DNA from 3 places in the Pantoea sp. S18 genome. Region 3 is predicted to be linked to each of the others. Evidence: riboswitches for the same ligand, from Rfam matches in the RefSeq annotation. Region 3 holds a riboswitch; each other region holds the start of a gene.
What was found. Region 3 has a riboswitch for thiamine pyrophosphate ahead of thiC (phosphomethylpyrimidine synthase ThiC). Riboswitches for the same ligand answer to the same signal wherever they lie in the genome.
Positions count from the first base shown of each region.

Region 1: it holds a riboswitch for thiamine pyrophosphate, as region 3 does, so the genes downstream of both, VIJ98_RS20540 (long-chain fatty acid--CoA ligase) here and thiC (phosphomethylpyrimidine synthase ThiC) in region 3, are expected to answer to the same signal.
Region 2: it holds a riboswitch for thiamine pyrophosphate, as region 3 does, so the genes downstream of both, thiB (thiamine ABC transporter substrate binding subunit) here and thiC (phosphomethylpyrimidine synthase ThiC) in region 3, are expected to answer to the same signal.

Region 1 is NZ_CP142689.1:116,075-123,042, forward strand. It holds gene VIJ98_RS20520 (DEAD/DEAH box helicase) at 1-1,030, shown strand, start outside; gene ddpX (D-alanyl-D-alanine dipeptidase) at 1,527-2,087, shown strand; gene VIJ98_RS20530 (NYN domain-containing protein) at 2,106-2,795, opposite strand; gene VIJ98_RS20535 (DksA/TraR family C4-type zinc finger protein) at 3,132-3,398, opposite strand; TPP riboswitch at 3,511-3,638, shown strand; gene VIJ98_RS20540 (long-chain fatty acid--CoA ligase) at 3,740-4,822, shown strand; gene VIJ98_RS20545 (acyl-CoA reductase) at 4,819-6,267, shown strand; gene VIJ98_RS20550 (3-oxoacyl-ACP reductase) at 6,368-6,968, shown strand, end outside.
Region 2 is NZ_CP142688.1:731,840-738,807, forward strand. It holds gene VIJ98_RS03280 (DedA family protein) at 1-615, shown strand, start outside; gene thiQ (thiamine ABC transporter ATP-binding protein ThiQ) at 612-1,313, opposite strand; gene thiP (thiamine/thiamine pyrophosphate ABC transporter permease ThiP) at 1,297-2,883, opposite strand; gene thiB (thiamine ABC transporter substrate binding subunit) at 2,883-3,869, opposite strand; TPP riboswitch at 3,916-4,011, opposite strand; gene sgrR (HTH-type transcriptional regulator SgrR) at 4,047-5,708, opposite strand; gene VIJ98_RS03305 (MFS transporter) at 5,963-6,968, shown strand, end outside.
Region 3 is NZ_CP142688.1:258,699-265,666, reverse strand. It holds gene nfi (deoxyribonuclease V) at 1-312, opposite strand, end outside; gene hemE (uroporphyrinogen decarboxylase) at 315-1,382, opposite strand; gene nudC (NAD(+) diphosphatase) at 1,422-2,195, opposite strand; gene VIJ98_RS01175 (Rsd/AlgQ family anti-sigma factor) at 2,284-2,790, shown strand; TPP riboswitch at 3,024-3,124, shown strand; gene thiC (phosphomethylpyrimidine synthase ThiC) at 3,215-5,137, shown strand; gene thiE (thiamine phosphate synthase) at 5,134-5,781, shown strand; gene VIJ98_RS01160 (PLP-dependent aminotransferase family protein) at 5,935-6,968, opposite strand, start outside.

The DNA of each region.
Region 1 (6,968 bases), on a different replicon from region 3:
TGTAGAAAATAAGCCATTCAAAGTTAATAAACTTTTACCGGCTATTTTTATTATTGGTACAGAAGAGTATAGTGGGAAAAAAACAAATTTAATTGATTTTACTAAGAAGGTGTCAAAGGTAGATAGTAAACGGTTCGATCAAGTTAATAATGTTTTATTAAAGGAGGTTATAATCGATGATTATAATTTAGAGGATTTTCGTAATTCTATAGATAACTTGGAAAACTTAGAAAAGGGTATCATTTCAGACTATGATGGTAATTATGTTGCCACTGAAATAGGTAAATTATTGTATGAAAATAATATTTCTGAAATTAATATTCATGAGTGTGAGAATGATATTCAAAAAGAAATTGATCATTTATTAAAAAGTAATACATTAATATCAGATGAAGGGGAATTGATAGGGCTAATTTCAGCTCTATTTATAAGTAAGATAAGTGATGGTGAAAGATACAATGAGTTATCAAGGTTAAAAAATATAGATGCTCAAAAATTTTACGCAATGTTTTTGACATGGAAAGTAAAAAACACACCTTTCAAGTTAATTATAAGAAATTTCATCAATTATTGGGATAGTATTCCTGAAAATACACAAAAAGAATTTGTCTTTGTTGGTAAGTGGGGTGATGAAACATTCGGCACTGGCTATCGTCAGCATTGGGTCAATATTAATAAGAAAACGCGAGCTGAAAAAATAAATCTTGCAATAGTTAGGATTAAAGAAGAGGATGATTTTTTAGATTATCAGATATTTAAGTTCATTGAAGTCATTCATGATATCAAACTAATTGATGAAAACTTTTACCTTAAATTAAAATACGGAACCTTGAACAAAACTGTAATTTCATTGATTAACGATGGGTTTAGTCGTGGCTTATCTGATTTGATTATCAGTCATTATAATAAGTATCTTAAAGTGTCAGAAGGTGGTGATGTTACAATCGACAAGGAAATAATAAGTTCTATGATAGACAATGAAGAGAGTGAGATATTCTTATTGGAGGCTAAATTAAATTTAGGTGGGTAATTGCTTATAATAATATAATTAACGCTGTTTAATGCTTTGAATTTTAAGTGAAGCGAGTTGAACTGTTTTACTTTTAAAATTTATTTGCAAAAGTGGCATAAGCACTAAAGCCAAGTATATATAACTTAACATATCAATTCTTTTATGGTGGAAATAATAAAAATTATTAACATGATGGCGCGTAATAAAAATTAGTAATGCCATTGAAAGTTTGGTTAGAGGATATTCGCTGGTTTCTAAAATAGCAATCGTCGTGGCAAGAACCTGATTTTGAGGCTGAGACTATGGTGCTGAGAAGAAGTCCATCTCAAGTCTAGAAGAAATAAACTGCTTGCGAAAGAAACCTTGAAAAGTCTTGTTGGATGAACTGAAATACAAGCTGTTATGTATTTATAAAAGAGTTTTATGGGGCCAGAATTTAAATTCCAACTCTTTATGTTCAGAAAGGTAGATAAGTTATGAGCGGAGATTAATTCCAGTGCTTAAAGGATATGATATGACGCAGTTTGTTGAACTGATTGATTTAGCCGTAACCTTTCCCGCTTTACGTTTCGATCTGAAATATGCCACGGCGGATAACATCGCAGGCTATGCCATTTACCAGGAGACCAAAGCGCTGCTGCATCCGGCCGCCGCCGAGGCACTGGCAAAAAGCATTGAGATTGCCCGGCTGGCGGGATTCAGTTTGTTGGTACTCGATGCCTATCGGCCGCAGCAAGCGCAGTGGCACTTGTGGGATGCCTGTCCGGATAAAGATTATGTGGTGCCGCCCGCGCAGGGTTCGAATCACAGTCGCGGTGTGGCGATTGATTTGACGTTACTTGATGCACAAGGCCAGCCGCTGGATATGGGCACCGCCTTTGATGCGATGGAAGTGGAATCGCATCCCTATCATCCGAATGTCCCCGCCGAAGCACAACGTAATCGCCTGCTACTGAACGCAATTATGTTTGGCGGCGGTTTTGTCGCCATGCCAACCGAATGGTGGCACTTTGAGCTGCCTAATGCGAAAAGCTATTCATTACTTGATGAGCAGTTTGGCTGCGTTGTGCGTTGAATGGTGTGGTTGTCATGCCTACCAATATTCGGGTTTCACCGCAGGTTTTTTATGCGTCGCAACCCGAACAGGAAACTGGCATGCATCAAGCTCTTCATTGGTGATCGTTCTGCGTATCCAGTGACTATGATTTTGCAGTGAACCCGGAACACCACGTACGTTGCCTTGGCGGTGCGGCAAAATTATCCCGATGCGAACTTCGGGATAATCTTCGCGAATAGCCTTGAGTGCTGGCGTCATGTCGGTGTCAGCCGATACTAATACCAGCTGCGCGATCCTCTCTTCTATTGGCAACTTCTGCTGTTTAGCAAACAAGCGATACATACTGATGGCAATATTCACGTCGGTTTCTTTTTCTTCCAGCTCCCAGATATCTACCTTATCCAGACGTGATGCTGGCACGTTTTTACTGATAAAACGTGGAGCCCGAGTGTGCTCAAGTCGATGACGTCCGGTGAAGATATTTATTCCGGTCGTTTTCAGCGCGCGAATATAAGTATCCTGAGCGTGTCGGGATTCAATGCCGCGTGTGGCGAGGTGGGGAATAACCGAGGCGGTATAATAATTTACTGTTTCAATTATGGCAGCCGGATCCTGTACCCGGCATATATGCGACAGCAGCAATGACAAGTTGAGCCATTTATAAGGCGTACCTGCAAGGAGTCCATAAAATACATTGTATCCATCAATAAATATTGCAGTACGCACTCTTATCCTTCCTTAAGATACGAAAAAACCGGCCTAAGCCGGTTTTTTCACCCTAACGGCCAGCGAACTGAATCGCTGCGTACAGGGTTGAGTTGTGTGGCTAACTTATCAGCATTACTGGCTAAACTCAAGTTGCTCAAGGGGAAATCTAAGCCATGAATATTATAAATTTAGGCGCTACTTTCGGTTCCAGTAATAGTGCTGCAGTATTTAACTTTGAATAATCGGGAGATATGCGAATGGTCTTGCTTCAGATTAATGGTAATTCTAATAAAAAGTAACGAGTGCAAATGATATTTTAAAATATCCAGTAACCTGAATTATTAATCTAAATAACTACCGCAACTGACTATCTTTACTTCCACGGCGGTTATAACCGCTGATCGCCGCCTGTTTTTTATCGATCTTGCTCTGGCAATTCACGCAGTAACGCACGCCAGCTAATGCCGCGCGACGCGCTTCCGGGATCGGTTCGCCGCACTCGTCGCAAAACTCGGCACTTTCACCGTGGCCGAGATTCTCGCGCGCGCGGGCCACCGCGTCATCGACCGTGGCATCAATTTGTTTGTGCACTGCACCGTCTTCTGACCAACCGCCAGCCATACTTCACCTCCACAAATACTAATGCCCAAAGTATAAGACATGGCGTGATGAATGCCGGACAAGCCAGAATTTAACAAGGTTGACACATCATCGCGCGCCATCCTAGACTGCGGCTTGTTCCAAGGGGTGCTCTGTTAAGGGGCTGAGATTCTACCGGCTGACGTGTATGCGTTGGCAACGTAGTGACCCTCCGAACCTGATCCGGCTAATACCGGCGTAGGGATGCGGAACCGCAGGGCGATATTGCGCCCTGATTCCCTCTTTGTGCTTTGTAGCGGACAGTTCGCGCTCTTCAGGCGGTGCTTGAGAGTTTCTGCGCAATCGCAAAGGTGGCGACGTACATGAACGAAACACACATCATCCAGGCTCTGCTGATATTCCTGCAGCATGAAGAGGCCTCAGACGACGATTTCAACCAGCTGGCCCTCGAAATCTTCGCTTATCAGTTCGCACACAACCAACCTTATCGCCGCTTCGCCATCCAGCGCGGACGCACGCCGCTGACGGTGAAAAGCTGGCGCAACATTCCCGCCATCCCGATTAACGCCTTCAAAGATCTGACGCTCAGCTGCCGTCCCATCGACCAGATTGCCGAGATCTTCATGACCAGTGGCACCACCGGCACGGTAAAAGGGTGCAGCTACCATCCGACGCTGGAAGTGTGGAAGAAATCGATGCTACTCAACTTCCGCCGTCGCTTTATGGCGGGCAGCGAACGCATCCGCATGGGCATTTTGTTCCCGGATACCGTGGCGATGCCGAACTCGTCGCTGGCGACCTATCTCGATTTGGCGATGCAGGAGTGTGGCACGCCAGACAGCGAAGTAATGGTGGGCGAGCATGGCCTCGATATCGATCGCCTGTTTAGTGCGCTCGAGCAGGCCGAAGCCAGCGGTGAACCTTATGCGCTGCTGGGTGCCAGCTACAGCTTCGTGCCTCTGCTGGATGAAATGCAGCGCCAGCAACGCCGCTTCGCGCTGCCTGCCGGCAGTCGCATTCTCGATACCGGCGGTTTTAAAGGCCAGTCGCGCGAGATTGGCGCAGAGGAATTCTACGCTTCGCTCTCTCACGCCTTCGGCATCCCGCGCTCACACTGCATCAACATGTACGGCATGACGGAAATCAGCACGCAGTTTTACGATGCGGGCAATGAGCGCTGCCCGCCAGTGAAATCCGGGCCGCACTGGATCCGCACGCGCGTGGTCAATCCGCTTACCGGCGATGATGTGCCGGACGGCGAGGTTGGCGTGCTGGTGCATCATGATCTGGCACATTTCAACTCGGTTTCTGCCTTGTTAACCGAAGACGCGGGCGTGATGGTGCCCGGCGGATTCCATCTGCTGGGACGCGCGACCGGTGCTGATGCCAAAGGCTGTTCGCTGACCATGGAAGCGTTTCTCGCCAGCGCGCAGGCACCGCTGTGAAAGAAGTTGCCGGACATTTGCCGGGCCTTTCCGCTGACGAAGTGCAGTGGCACACGCTGAGCTTCAATCATCACGGCGAGCTCCTTGATGTTAGCGTTCCGCAACTTAATGACCAGCAGATCACGGCGCTCGCGGCGCGCATTCGCACCAACGCCCGCGCTTATCTTCATCAGCTAAGCGTGGCGCAGATCATCGCCATCATTGATGAAGCGGTAGCGCGACTGCTCGATCGCCATCATCCACTGCGCATCAAAGCCGAAAAGATGCTGCCTATCGTCACCGGTTACGACGCCGACATGGTGCGGCTTGGCCTCACCGGCTACCTGAAAACCTTTCGTCAGCCGCAGCTGAAGCGCTTTCTGGCGGAGGATTTCGCCGATCCGCAGATGCTCGACGATTTCCAGCCGCGCCCTAAAGGCGGCTTCGCGCGCGCGTTTGGCCCGCAACTGTTGATGCATATCTGGGCGGGCAACGTGCCGGGTTTGCCGCTGTGGAGTTTGATCTGTGGTCTGCTGGTCAAGGCGGGCACCATCGGCAAACTGCCGGGTAATGAGCCGCTGATGGCAAGCTGGTTCGCGCAGTTGCTGGCGGAAATCGATCCAAAACTCGGCGAGTGCATCGCGGTGGTGTGGTGGAAAGGCGGCGATGCGCAAACCGAGTCAACATGGCTGCACCAGCCCGATACGCTGGTGGCTTATGGCGGAAACCCAACGCTGGCGGCCATTCAACAGCGTTTGCCGGTTACCACGCGCTTTCTGCCGCACGGCCACAAAATCAGTTTCGGAATGGTGGCGCGTTCGGCGCTGAATGCTCGGCAGGGCGCGGAACTGGCTCGCCGCGTGGCGTATGACGTGATGCGTTACGATCAGGCAGGCTGCTACTCGCCACAAATGCTATTTGTCGAGCGCGGCGGCAAGGTGTCGCCGGATGAGTTCGCCAGCTATATCGCCCATGAACTCGCTGCGCTGGCGTACAAACATCCGCGCCGTCCGCTGGCTAATGATGAGATGAACAGCATTGCCGCGTGGCGTAATGGCGAGGAGATACGTGCGCTGGGCGGCGATCGTACGCTTTACGGCGAGGCGTCAGACCGTTGGGCGGTGGTGAGTGTTGATCATGCAGAACCTTTATCGCCTGCTGCGCTGGGCCGCACCTTGAAAGTGGTGTCCGTGGATGTGCTGGAGGAAGTGGTCGATTTGGTGGCGCAGCAGCGGCATTTCCTGCAAACCGCAGGCGTGGCGGCCGCGCCGAATGAGTTGTTCCGCATCTCTGCTTTGCTCGGACAAGTGGGCGTCACCCGCATCGCAGCGTTCGGCAACATGACCTCGCCGGAAGCGGGCTGGCATCACGACGGGCGTTTTAGTTTGCTCGATCTGGTGACCATCACGGAGATCGAGCAGGGCGCAGAAGCTGCAGCCGAAAGTTACGCACCGTATGCGGAGTGACGCGGTCGCCATAAATGGCGACCCTACGACGCGACGGGTTTTGTAGGGTGCGCATTTATGCGCACCTGGCTGAATCACACTCCATCCCTAAGGAGCAACAATGAAATTCTCCAACCAAACCATTTTGGTAACCGGCGCAAGTCGCGGCATTGGTGCGGCAATCTCTAAAGCCTTCGCCGCTGAAGGCGCATTTGTGGTGGTGAACTATCTGCGCAATGAAGCTGCTGCAGCGGGCGTAGTTGCAGAGTGCCGCGCATTAGGCGGCGACGCGCTGGCGATTGCCGCAGATGTCACCTCTGAACAACAGGTCAACGCGATGATGGAGCAGATCGTCAACGCCACCGGCCACCTCGATGCGGTGATCAACAATGCTTTCGCACCATACGTTTTCGACACCGAAAATCGTTCACGTTTCTGGGAAACGTCGTGGTCGGGATATCAATCGCAGTTCGATGGTGCGGTGAAAGCCGCCTACAATGTCTGCCAGGCGGCGCTGCCTTTAATGCGTGCGCGCGTGCGCGGCAGCATCGTCAATCTGACCAGCGATCTGGTGGCGCGACCTTCGGTGCCGTACCACGATTACATCACCGCGAAAGCGGCGCTGACCGGCTTCAGCCGCACGCTGGCATCCGAACTCGGCCCGCTAGGGATTCGTGTTAACTGCGTGGCGCCCGGCCTGGTTTATCCCACCGATGCCAGCC
Region 2 (6,968 bases), 470 kb from region 3:
AGTGGACAAATTGGTCTTTACCCGGCGTGGGCGGCAGGTTTTGCTGGCTGCCTCATCGGGGATTGGGTTTCGTATGGCATCGGCTGGAAATTTCAGGGGCCGCTGCATCGTTGGAAATACATACAAAAATACAAGGGCTTGCTGGATAAAACCGAACATGCATTGCACCAGCACAGCATGCTCACCATTTTGGTAGGGCGTTTTGTGGGGCCGACGCGTCCGCTGATTCCGCTGGCGGCCGGCATGCTGGAGTTGCCGGTGCGCAAGTTCCTGCCGCCTAACCTGATTGGCTGTATTCTCTGGCCTCCCGCTTATTTGATGCCGGGCATTCTGGCGGGCGTGGCGATTGACGTGCCGCAGGCCGCACAGGGCGGCAGCTTTAAGTGGTTGCTGTTGCTGGTGGCGCTGCTGCTGTGGATCGGTGGCTGGCTGCTGTGGCGCTGGTGGCGCAGCGGGAAAACCGTCGATTGGGCAACGAAATATCTGCCGACTGCGCGACTGCGCTGGCTGGCTCCGCTAATGGCGGCAATTGGCCTGGGCACGTTTATTGCGATCCAGTTCCATCCAATGATGCCGATCTTCCGCCATCTGCTATGGAAAGTCTTCTTCGCTTAACGCGATGTCACGCCAAGGATGGCGGCCGCCTCACTTTCACCACGCACCAAACTCTCAGTACTGCCATCCCAATAGATGCGCCCATCGACGATCACCAAACTGCGCGGCGCAATCTGCTGAGCATCTTCCAGACTGTGCGACACCATCAACAAGGTGATGTTACGGCTTTCGCATACCGAACGAACCAGCTGCAGCATCTCGTTGCGCAGCGCCGGATCCAGCGCTGAGAAAGGCTCATCCAGCAGCAAAATTGGCTGATTGCGCAGCAGGCAACGCGCCAGTGCCACGCGCTGACGCTGGCCGCCGGAAAGCTCGCCAGGCAAACGCATGAGCATTGCCTGCAGGCCAGTTTGCTCGGCGATATCCAAGACTTGCTGCTGCTGTTGGCGCGTCAGTTTCAGGCCCGGATGTAACCCCAACGCCATGTTCTGCTGCACCGTCAGATGCGGAAAAAGGTTGTTCTCCTGGAACAGCATGGAAACTGGCCGCGCCGACGGCACGCTGTGGGCATGATCGACGCCGTTCATCACCAGCGCGCCTTGATTGATTGGCAAAAAGCCGCCAATCAGACTCAGCAAGGTACTTTTCCCCGCGCCGCTCGGACCGAGGATCGCCAGACGTTCACCGGCCTGCGCCGCAAAACTGAAGCGCATCGGCAGATGCTGATAAAGGTAAGTGAGGTTATTCAGTGTCAGCATGGCGACCCGGTAATTTTTCCATCAGAGTAAAGAGTAGCAAGCAGAGCAGCAGCAGCAGTAGCGCAGTGACGGCGCCGTCCGCACCGCGATAGGCGCCAATCTGCTGGAACAGATAGAAGGGCAGCGTGCGGAAATCGGCGCTGCCAAACAGCGCGACCACGCCGAAATCACCAATCGACAGCACGCAGGCAAACGCCAGCGCCTGAGCAATTGGACGTTTCAGCGCGCGCAGCTCAATCAGCCGCAAACGGTTGAAGCCGGATATGCCGAGTGAAGCGCAGAGCTGGCTGTAACGGGCGCTGATATCGCGCATCGGATTCTCCAGCACTTTCATGGCGTAAGGGATGGCGATCAGGGCATTAGTAAAGATCACCAAACCATCGGCGCGCTGCGGCAGACCTACGGTGGCGTTGAACAGCAGGAAGAAACCGCTCGCCAGCACAATGCCCGGCATCGCCAGAATCAGCATGCCGCTCATCTCCATCGCCTGCGCGGCGATTACTTTTTGGCGCTGACGCAGCTCGCGGCTGCTCCACAACAGCATCATGGTCAGCACCACGCAGAGCACGCCGGCTCCCACGGCGATGCGTAGCGAGGTAAAGGTGGCTTGCCACAGCGCCGCTTGTTGCAGTGCACCGGCGACGCCGCCGCGCAAACCATCGACGATTACCGCCGCCAGAGGCGGTAACAGCAGCAGCAGCGCCAGACTAATCAACAACGTATCGCTGATGCGCGCCTGCCATGAATCCTGCGGATCGCGCCAGCCGCGAATGCTCTGGCTGCCGGTGGGAATGGCTTTGCTAAAGCGCTGGCTCAGCAATACCAGCAGCAAACAGCAACCGAGCTGTAACAGCGCCAGCAGCGCCGCGCGGCCCGGATCGTAGTCGAAATTCAGCGCCTGATAGATCGCCAGTTCCAGCGTGGTGGCCTGCGGTCCGCCGCCCAGCGCCAGCACCGTGGCGAAGCTGGCGAAACAGAGCATAAAGATCAGCGCCGCCGTCGGCAGAATCTGACGGCGCAGCCATGGCCATTCCAGCCAGCGAAACAGATTCCAGCCGCGCAGGCCTAGCTGGGCGGCGACTTGCCGCTGCTCGCCGGGAATGCTCTCCAGCGCCTGTAACAGCAGGCGCGTCGCCAGCGGCAGGTTAAAAAAGACGTGCGCCAGCAGAATGCCCTGCAGGCCATACGGTGAAAAGTGGTAGTCAAAGCCAATGGCCGCGCACAGTTGTGCCAGCCAGCCGCTGCGACCATACACGCTGAGCAAGCCAAACACCGCCACCAGCACCGGCAGCACCAGCGTCATGGCGCACAGGCGCAGCAACAGGTTGCGACCGGGAAAACGGCGGCGATAGAGCGCGCGGGCCAGCAAGATTGCGGGCAGCACCGAGAGCAACGCCGACAGCAGCGCCTGCTCAAACGAGAACAGCAGCACATGATGCAGATAACTGTCGTTGAGCAGCGCACGCCAGTCGGTGGCCGGCGCAACCATCACCAATGCGCCAAACGCCAGCAGCGCCACCGCGCACAGCAACAGCGCGATGGCGCTACCGGGAATTAACCAGCCGGGCATTAACGGCTAACGGCGCTTTGCCATGCGCTGATCCACGCGGCGCGATGGTCGGCCACTTCGGCTGGCGTGTATTGCAACGCCTTGGCGGGTACCTGCAGCGTTTGATAACCGGCTGGTAGATCGCTTTTGATCACCGGATACATCCAGTTGCCGGTGGGAATGGTCTGCTGGAAAGCCGGAGAAACCATAAACTGCATGAACTGCTGCGCCAGCTTGGGCTGTTTGCTGCTGGCGAGCTGCGCGGCAACTTCCACCTGCAAATAGTGGCCTTCGCTAAATTCGGCAGCGGCGTAGTTCTCTTTCTTCTCTTCGATAATGTGATAAGCCGGAGAAGTGGTGTAGCTCAACACCAGATCGCCTTCGCCCTTCAGGAACAGGCCGTAAGCTTCGCTCCAGCCTTTGGTGACGGTAACGGTTTTTTGTGCCAGCTTCTGCCACGCCTCAGGCGCGTTATCGCCATAGACTTTCTGCATCCACAGCAGCAGGCCAAGGCCCGGCGTGCTGGTGCGCGGATCTTCATAAATCACGCGCCATTTTTCCGGGCTTTCGACCAGTTCTTTCAGGCTTTTCGGCGGATTCTTCAGTTTGTTTTTATCGTAGACGAAGGCGAAGTAGCCATAATCGAACGGGATGAAGGTGTCGTTGTGCCAGCCATCTGGCAACGATAATGCTTTGGTATCAACGCTACTTTTGGCAAACAGCCCGGTTTTCTCCGCCGCCTGCACCAGATTGTTATCCAGCCCCAGCACCACATCAGCTTTGCTGTTTTTGCCTTCCATGCGCACACGATTGAGCAGCGATACGCCATCTTCCAGCGCTACGTACTTCAGTTCGCAGCCGCACTGCGCTTCAAAGGCTTTTTTTACCGCTGGACCGGGGCCCCAATCGGCAGAGAACGAATCGTAGGTGTAAACGGTGAGAACCGGTTTGGCAGCGAAAGCCGGTGCAGCAACCAGCAGCAACACAGGCAGAACTTTGTTTAACACTTTGCGCTCCTTGAGGAGAAGATAAGTTGAGTCGCAAAGGATCTGAGGAGTGAGGCATCTCAAATCCCTACGCCGGTATTAGCCGGATCAGGTTCGACGGGTTTCTCTCAGCCCTGATTTCAAGGCACCCCGTTGAGAACGGCTCATTCTAGACATTTATATGACAGCGCGAAAGGATCACAGCTCCGGCGGCGCAAACCAGGCTGATTTGAAGTCAAACCAGCCGAGCGTATTGAGGCGCACGCCGCGCATACTGCGCTGTCCTTCCAGCAGCAGCCAGTGATGGAACAGCGGATGCAGATAATCGCTGTCGATCAGCTGTTTGCTCCATTCCGCCAACGGTAAATCCTTCTGCCGCCAGAGTGCGGCATCGGCTTGCCAGTCAATGGGGATGCAGTGATGCATCAACGGCAGCTCAAACAGTTGGGCGAACAGCGCGTACTCGAGCGGCAAGGTAAAGTTGACGCTGCCGAGCCAGATGTCACTTTCACCTTCGCCCTCGAACCACTCTTCGTAGCTCACAACGCGGGTGATCAGCTCAACACCTTGCTGCGCCAGCAGCGGTCGCAGCGCGTTGGCGATACCTTCATGCTCAACGTGATGGCTGTACCAGCTCAGCGTCAGTTGGGTTAAACCTGCTGGCTTGTCGGCGGGCGTGAGATCGCGGCGATGGTGCCAGCGTGGCAGCAAGCCATAAGCGGGGAACCAGTAACGCTGATAGCCGACGCCAGCATGATTCAATAAGGCGATCGGATTAAACAGATAACTCACCCAACGGCGGAAATGCGCATCGCGGCCCAATGCGGAGCGCTGATCGTAAAGCAAGAAGTAGCAGCCTTCTTCCAGACGGCTCTCTTCCGATTTTTCATCGGCGGTTTCGCCTTGCAGTTTGACTCCGGCGTACACCAGTTCATCGCTGATCTCCGGCAGCACCCAAATTGACACATCGTCAATCAGCGCGCGATAGCCAAAGTAATCATCGAAAGCGGCGATCTTCAGCTGCGTTTGCTGATTGCGCACCACGCTGTACGGGCCGGTGCCAATCGGCTGGCGGGCAAACTGACGCAGCGTTGGCCATTCGCGCGGCAGAATCATCGCGCTGACGCTGGCCAGCAGCCACGGCAACCAATCATCCGGCTGGCTCAGATGGATATCCAGCGTCCAGGGCGCGGGCGAATCCAGTTTACTGATGTGAGAAAACAGCGGCTGGCTGCGCACGCGTTCCAGCGAAGCAATCACATCCTCCATTTCCAGTTCACGACCATGATGAAAACGGATCGCCGGGCGCAGGAAGAAGCGCCACTGCAGCGGCGAGGTTTGCTGCCAGTGATGGGCGATATCGGGTTCGATTTCCCCCTTTTCCTCATTTATGCGCATCAGGCCGTTGAAAATTTGTCGCGCCAGATGGGTTTCTGAGCGGCGCAGCGGCGAACCTGGCAGCAGATTGGGCAGCGGACGGTAATAGAGCACGCGCAGAATGTGTTTACCCTGACGGAAGCTGCGGCCTAAATGTGCCGCGATCATCTGGCGCACCTGATTTTTATCGCCAACCAGTTGCACTAACTGTTCGATGCGATCCTGCTCAAGTAGATCCTCAGCACGCTGCTGCTGAAGCGCCAGGCCGGTATAGCAGAAACTCAGCATCGAGCGCTTGCCGCGCCCCGCTTCCGCCTGCCAAATCAGCCAGCCTTCACTCTGCATGGCGTTAAGCAGGTTACGCATATGCCGGCGCGAGCAGTGCAGCAGATCGGCCAGCTCGTTGAGCGTGGTTTCCTGATCCTGCCCCTGACAGCTTTGCCATAAGCGGATGAATTGCTGCTGCAAACGTGATGAGGACATAAAAGGGGAACTCCTTGTCAGAATCGCTCAGTTTTTCCTGCCTCATATTAGAGGCATACTGCCCGGCAATGGAAGAGCGGGAGGCATTCAGCAATGAATGGCGCTCTGCCAGCGGTTCCGCCGACGTGGAACCTCTTTCTGAGTAGGGTGCATTTTCACCGCCAGCAGCGCTTTATCTGCTGGCTTTTTTCGTTTTGCTGTAGAATCTTCTACCCTCATTTCTCTACCTTTTTTATTCGCAAAGGGATTTCTGCATGAAATCGCTGTTAACGCGTCAACGTCGCATCAATCCGGTCTATCTCTCATTTATGGCAGTGTCGTTTATGACCGGCGTGGCTGGTGCGCTGCAGGCGCCGACGCTGAGCCTGTTTCTGACGCGTGAAGTGCAGGTAAGTCCGTTCTGGGTCGGCTTGTTCTTTACCATCAATGCGATCGCCGGGATTGTGATTAGCCTGCTGATGGCGAAACGCTCCGATAACCAGGGCGATCGCCGCAACCTGATTCTGTTTTGCTGCCTGATGGCGACGCTGAATGCGCTGCTGTTTGCCTTTAATCGCCACTATTTAACGCTGGTGACGCTGGGCGTGTTTTTGTCGGCGCTGGCCAGCGTGTCGATTCCGCAGGTGTTTGCGCTCGCGCGCGAATATGCCGATCAGTCGGCGCGTGAAGTGGTGATGTTCAGCTCGGTGATGCGTGCGCAGCTGTCGCTGGCGTGGGTGATTGGGCCGCCGCTGTCGTTTGCGCTGGCGCTCAACTACGGCTTTGTGACGCTGTTTTGCGTGGCGGCGGGGATTTTCCTGCTGAGCATGCTGCTGATCTGGCGTACCTTGCCGTCGGTGCCGCGCGTGGTGGCATCGCCTGAAGAGGTGCTGACGCAGCTGAGCCCGTGGAAAGACAGCCAGGTGCGGTTGCTGTTTATCGCCTCCGTCACCATGTGGGCGTGCAACACCATGTATATCATTGATATGCCGCTGTATATCAGCTCTACGCTTGGCCTACCGGAGAAGCTGGCGGGATTGCTGATGGGCACTGCCGCCGGGCTAGAGATTCCAATCATGCTGCTGGCCGGGCATTACGCGCGGCGCACCGGCAAACGCAAACTGATGCTGCTGGCGCTGGTGGCGGCGATTGTGTTTTATCTCGGATTGGTGATGTTCCAGTCGCGTACTGCATTGATGGTACTGCAACTATTCAACGCTGCCTTTATCGGCATCATCGCAGGGATTGGCATGTTGTGGTTCCAGGATTTAATGCCGGGCC
Region 3 (6,968 bases):
ACCATCTACAAACAGCAGATCGGGCATGTGGGAGAGCTGCTGCCAGGCTTCCAGCAGTGCCGGCATTTCGCGGAAAGATAAGAAGCCCGGAATATACGGCATGGTAGTGGCCACGCGTGCAATGCGATGTTCCACCAGCGTTAAGGATGGATATTCGAGGATGACCAGAGCAGCGCGTGTAATCTCACCGCCCTGTTCAAAACCTACGTCGGCACCACCAATAAAGCGCGGCGGCAGTACGTCGAAATCATCCTGCCGCACCACATCAGCAGCGCGTTGCAACTGTTCCTGGCGTAGTGCGGCTAAATCCACCATCAGCCCTGATGATAAGGACGTGACAGACGATGCACCGCTTCAACAAACGCTCCGGCATGCTCAGGTGGCACATCTGGATGGATGCCGTGGCCCAGGTTAAACACGTGGCCTTCGCCCGCGCCAAAACCTTCGAGAATCCCGGCCACTTCCTGCTCGATGCGCGCTGGCGGCGCATACAGCATGGAAGGATCCATGTTGCCCTGCAGCGCCACTTTGTCACCCACGCGACGACGCGCATCGGCGATATCGGTGGTCCAGTCGAGTCCCAGCGCATCGCAGCCGGTCGCCGCTATCGCTTCCAGCCATTGGCCGCCACCTTTGGTGAATAGCGTAATAGGTACGCGACGACCTTCATTCTCGTGCAGCACGCTATCGACGATTTTGTGCATGTAGTAAAGCGAGAATTCGCGATAGTCGCGGCCAGTCAGCACGCCGCCCCATGTGTCGAACACCATGATCGACTGCGCGCCAGCTTTGATCTGCGCATTGAGATAAAGAATCACGCTGTCGGCCAGCTTATCCAGCAGCTTGTGCAGGGTTTGCGGCTCGGCGTACATCATCTTTTTGATTTTAGTGAAAGCTTTGCTGCTGCCGCCTTCAACCATATAGGTTGCCAGCGTCCACGGGCTACCGGAGAAACCGATCAGCGGCACTTCGCCTTTTAGGTTGTGACGAATGGTACGCACCGCGTTCATCACATAACCGAGTTCTTGCTCTGGATCCGGCACCGGCAGTTTGTCGACATCCGCACGGCAGGTGATCGGATTGGAGAAACGTGGGCCCTCGCCGGTCTCAAAGTAGAGCCCAAGTCCCATCGCATCAGGAATGGTGAGGATATCGCTGAAGAGGATTGCCGCATCCAGCGCATAGCGACGCAGCGGTTGCAGCGTGACTTCACACGCCAGCTCAGCATTCTTACACAGCGACATAAAATCACCGGCTTCAGCGCGCGTGGCTTTGTACTCCGGCAAATAGCGCCCGGCTTGTCGCATCATCCATACCGGCGTGACATCTACCGGCTGACGTAACAGGGCGCGCAGATAACGATCGTTCTTCAGTTCACTCATAATGGGCTCTCTCATGCTAAGGCCGGCAGTGTAGCATTTTCACGCCGCGCTGGCGCGACACAGGGCAACGGTATCTTCAATCAGACGACGCGCCACCGTGCCGGGCGGCGGTAACAGCGGCAGATCGTCATATCGATACCAACCGGCATCCAGCAGCTCTTTACCGTCGTGTTGCAGATCGCCGCCATCATATTCCGCCATATACGCCATCATCAGAGAGTGCGGGAACGGCCACGGCTGCGAAGTTACGTAGCGCACGTTTTTCACCCGCACGTTGCTCTCTTCCATCACTTCCCGCGCTACCGCTTGTTCTAAGGTTTCGCCCACTTCGACGAAGCCAGCCAGCACGGTATAGATGTTGTTGCGATGGCGCGCATGATTGGCAAGCAGGATCTCATCGCCACGGCGAATGGCCACGATGATGCACGGCGCAATTTGCGGGTAATAGCGCTCGCGGCAGTGATTGCACAAGCAGGCAAATTCGCGTTTGCTGATGTGCATCTCATGGCCGCAATAACCGCACCAGCGATGCGAGCGGTAAAACTCCGCCAGCTGCACGCCACGCCCGGCGATTTGGAACAGGCCGACATCTTCATCAATCAATTGGCGCACAGAGCCCATGCTGTCCGGGCGCGATTCGCGTACCAGCCAGACATTCTCGCCCTGCCACTCGCCAATCAAAATGCCGTTGCTGCCGTTCAGGCCAAAATCGGTGGCTAAGCCATGCGGCAATTCACCCTGCGGCATCCAAAGTTTTTGCTCATGGCTGACAACCCACCAACCAGCGTCTAAGCTTGAGATCTCACGTTGCATCTTAATCGTTGTCCTTAGCGTCAAATCGCACGCTGAAATCCTAATATTAAGTGTGTAATAAACAACTATAACCTACCTGGAGCCCCATATGCTTAACCAGTTAGAGAACCTGACAGAGCGTGTAGGTGGCAGAAATGAATTGGTGGATTCATGGCTGCGCGCCCGTCGACAGCTGCTCGTCACTTACTACGAGCTTATTGGCATGAAGCCACAAAAAGATGCGTTAACCGCGCTGGATGAACAGGCGCTGGATGCATTTTGTCACAACCTGGTGGATTACCTGTCTACCGGCCATTTCAGCGTGTATGAACACATCATTAGTGAGATGCAGGGTGATAGCCCATTAATCGTGGCCGCGCAGATTTATCCGGCACTCGAGGCGAATACCGATCGCATCATGCAGCTTTACGACACCCATCTGCAGCAAGCGATTAACGATGATAATTGCGTGGATTTTCAAACCGCGCTCTCCGAAGTCGGCGAGGTGCTGGAATCGCGCTTTACGCTGGAAGATAAGTTGGTGCAGCTCGCCTGGGATCACCAACTGGCGCGTCCGCCAGTTGCCAACGACAGCGTCATCGCCCGCCCGGCTTAACATCCCGAAGATGTAAAAAACTTGTTATTCAAGAAAAGCCCTCTTATGCTAAATGGGCTTTTTTTATTGCCTCTTCAAAACATGAAGAGGCAAATTTTGCGGTTTAAGCGTAGCGTGCGCAGCCAGTTTGCACTCGGACAGCGCGCAGGGACCGGAGCGTACACGTAGTACGTGACGGTCACGAGCACTGCCCAGGTGCAAAATGGCAAGCAAAGTAGCTTAAACCACAAAACACAACCTTGTCGGAGTGCCCTCTGGGGCTGAGACCGTTAATTCGGGATCCGCGGAACCTGATCAGGTTAGTACCTGCGAAGGGAACAAGAGTAGACATCATCAGCACGTTGCAAGCTGGCGCCCAGCATCGTCGCTGTTACTCCTTCCGAACTCTGGACAAGCAACTTCCAACCTTTACCGGAAACTTGCTATGTCTGCTAAAACGTCTCGTCGAGAACAACGCGCTCAGGCGCAAGAATTTATCGATTCCCTGCAGGGAACTGCTTTCCCCAACTCCAAACGTATCTGGATCACTGGCAGCCGCGAGGATATTCGCGTGCCAATGCGTGAGATACAGCTCAGCCCGACACATATCGGCGGCAGCAAAGAACATCCGCAATATGAGCCGAATGAAGCGGTGCCGGTATACGACACCGCCGGTGCTTATGGCGATCCTCAAGCCACTATTGATGTGCATCAGGGACTTGCAAGACTACGCGCCAACTGGATCGAAGAACGTGGCGACAGCGAAACTATCCACCAGCTAAGTTCCAGCTACACGCAGCAACGTCTGGCGGATGAAGGTTTGGATCACCTGCGGTTTGAGCATCTGCCACAACCGCGCCGCGCCAAAGCGGGTCGCCGGGTTACCCAGTTGCACTATGCGCGTCAGGGCATCATCACGCCCGAGATGGAGTTTATTGCGCTGCGTGAAAACATGGGCCGCGAGCGTATTCGCGGTGAAGTGCTGCTACAGCAGCATCCAGGCCACAGCTTTGGCGCTAATCTGCCGGAAAATATCACCGCTGAATTTGTCCGCAAGGAAGTCGCCAGCGGCCGCGCCATCATCCCTTCTAACATCAACCACCCCGAATCCGAACCGATGATCATTGGCCGCAACTTCCTGGTGAAGGTAAATGCCAACATTGGTAACTCGGCGGTGAGTTCATCAATTGAAGAAGAAGTGGAGAAGCTGGTATGGTCGACGCGCTGGGGCGCAGACACCGTGATGGATCTCTCAACCGGCCGCTACATTCATGAAACGCGTGAGTGGATTTTGCGCAACAGCCCGGTGCCAATTGGTACAGTGCCGATTTATCAGGCGCTGGAGAAAGTGAACGGTATTGCAGAAGATCTCAACTGGGAGATTTTCCGCGACACGCTGCTGGAGCAGGCGGAACAAGGTGTCGACTACTTCACCATTCACGCTGGCGTGCTACTGCGCTACGTGCCAATGACGGCCAAACGCCTGACCGGCATTGTGTCGCGCGGCGGCTCGATCATGGCGAAATGGTGCCTGTCACATCACACCGAAAGTTTCCTCTATCTGCACTTCCGCGAGATTTGTGAAATTTGTGCCGCCTACGATGTTGCCTTGTCGTTGGGCGATGGCTTGCGTCCCGGCTCAATTCAGGATGCCAACGATGAGGCGCAATTTGCCGAACTGCATACGCTGGGCGAACTGACCAAAATCGCCTGGGAATATGATGTGCAGGTGATGATTGAAGGTCCGGGCCATGTGCCGATGCAGATGATTCGTCGCAATATGACCGAACAGCTTGAGCATTGTCACGAAGCGCCGTTTTACACGCTTGGCCCGCTCACCACCGATATCGCGCCCGGCTACGACCATTTCACTTCCGGCATCGGTGCGGCCATGATTGGCTGGTTCGGTTGCGCCATGCTGTGCTACGTGACGCCAAAAGAGCACCTCGGTTTGCCGAATAAAGAGGATGTGAAGCAAGGGCTGATCACCTACAAGATCGCCGCGCACGCAGCGGATCTGGCGAAAGGTCATCCGGGCGCGCAGATCCGCGACAATGCGATGTCGAAAGCGCGTTTTGAATTCCGCTGGGAAGATCAGTTCAATCTGGCGCTTGATCCGCACACCGCACGCGCCTATCACGATGAAACCCTGCCGCAGGAATCAGGCAAAGTCGCGCACTTCTGTTCGATGTGCGGCCCAAAATTCTGCTCAATGAAAATTACTCAGGAAGTGCGCGAGTTTGCCGCACGCCAACAGGCTGAAGCTCAGCCGATAGAGATTGGTATGGCGCAAATGTCGGATGCCTTCCGCAATCGTGGCGGCGAGCCTTATCACGCTGCCGATACCCTTAAAGAGGAAAATGTATGACCGACGCCTTTCCTGCCACGGCCCCAAAACTGGGGCTGTATCCGGTTGTTGATAGCGTGGAATGGATCGCACGCTTGCTGGAAGCCGGCGTGCGCACCATTCAGCTGCGCATCAAAGATTGTGAAGATCATGAGGTGGAAGATGCCGTGCGCGAGGCGATTGCGCTTGGCAAACAGTATCGCGCTCGGCTGTTTATCAATGATTACTGGCGATTAGCCATTAAATATCACGCTTATGGCGTGCACCTTGGCCAGGAAGACCTCGATGTCGCCGATCTGGCGGCCATCCGTGAGGCAGGATTGCGTCTGGGTTTATCGACGCATGACGATGCCGAGCTGGATCGGGCTCTGGCGCTGCGCCCCTCTTATATTGCGCTTGGCCACATCTATCCTACGCAAACCAAAGACATGCCTTCTGCGCCGCAGGGCGTGGTGGAATTGAAACGCCATCTGACGCGTTTACAGGATATGCCAACCGTGGCGATTGGCGGTATTTCACTGGCGCGCGTGCCTGAAGTGCTGGCCACTGGCGTGGGAAGTATTGCGGTGGTGAGCGCGATTACCCATGCCGCAGACTGGCGCGCAGCAACGCAGCAGTTGCTGTCACTAGTGGAAAATGGAATCGAACCTGCAAAAGCAATGTAATGCGTGGTAAGTAAGGATGAAACGCTGGAATCTGCCGCGCAGCAGCGTGATGTGATGGCTAGCGTCCTTTCCTGATAAAGCTAAAGTATGCCTGCCCGCTGTCGCTTGCAGCGGGCCAGGGCTGGTCTTAACCTCTCCCAGCCCTGCCTTTCTTTACATGGTCAGGGAGGAGGTATGCACGGTTTCTACACTGCAAGCCAGCATGGCACGTTCTACCGCTGCACCGAGTTGGGCTATCGCCTGCTCCGTATGCTCATTCATTGGCAAACCATAATTCAGGCGCAAGCAGTTGCGATACTTGCCCGAGGCCGAAAACAGCGAGCCGACCGCAACCTGCATGTTCAGCTCCCGCAATTCGGTGTTGAGCCTGACTGCGTCAAACGCCTCTGGCAACTCAATCCACATCAGGAAGCTGCCCTGAGGACGCGACACACAAATTCCGCATGGGAAATAGTGGCGCACCCAACAGCTGAAAGTTTCGTAGTTGCGTTGATACACCTGACGCATGCGCCGCAAGTGCGGAAGATAATGACCAAGGCGAATAAACTCGGCGACCGCATGCTGCGGCTGTGTTGCCGTCGATCCGGTGCTGATGTATTTCATATGCAGCACGCGATCGCGATAGCGCCCCGGCGCCACCCAACCGACACGCAGTCCCGGCGCCAGCGTCTTGGAGAACGAACTGCACAGCAACACGCGGCCATCGTTGTCCAGCGACTTGATGGTAACTGGACGCGGATACTCCCACGCCAGCTCACCATACACATCGTCTTCAATAATCGCGGCATCGAAACGCTGCGCCAGCGTTACCAGCGCACGTTTGCGAGATTCCGGCATGATAAAGCCCAGCGGATTATTGCAGTTTGGCACTACTACCACCGCTTTGATCGGCCACTGCTCGAACGCCAGTTCCAACGCTTCCAGGCTAATGCCGGTGACCGAATCGGTAGGAATCTCGATGGCACGTATGCCGAAGCCGCGCAACGTTTGCATGGTGCCGTGGAAAGTGGGCGATTCCACCGCAATGATGTCACCAGCCTGGCATATCGCACGAATCGAAATCGACAGCGCTTCATGGCAGCCGGTAGTAATCACGATATCTTCTGCCGTGAGCTGACAACCGCTGTCGATCGTCAGGCGCGCAACCTGTTCGCGCAATGCCGCGACGCCCAGCAAACTGTCATAGT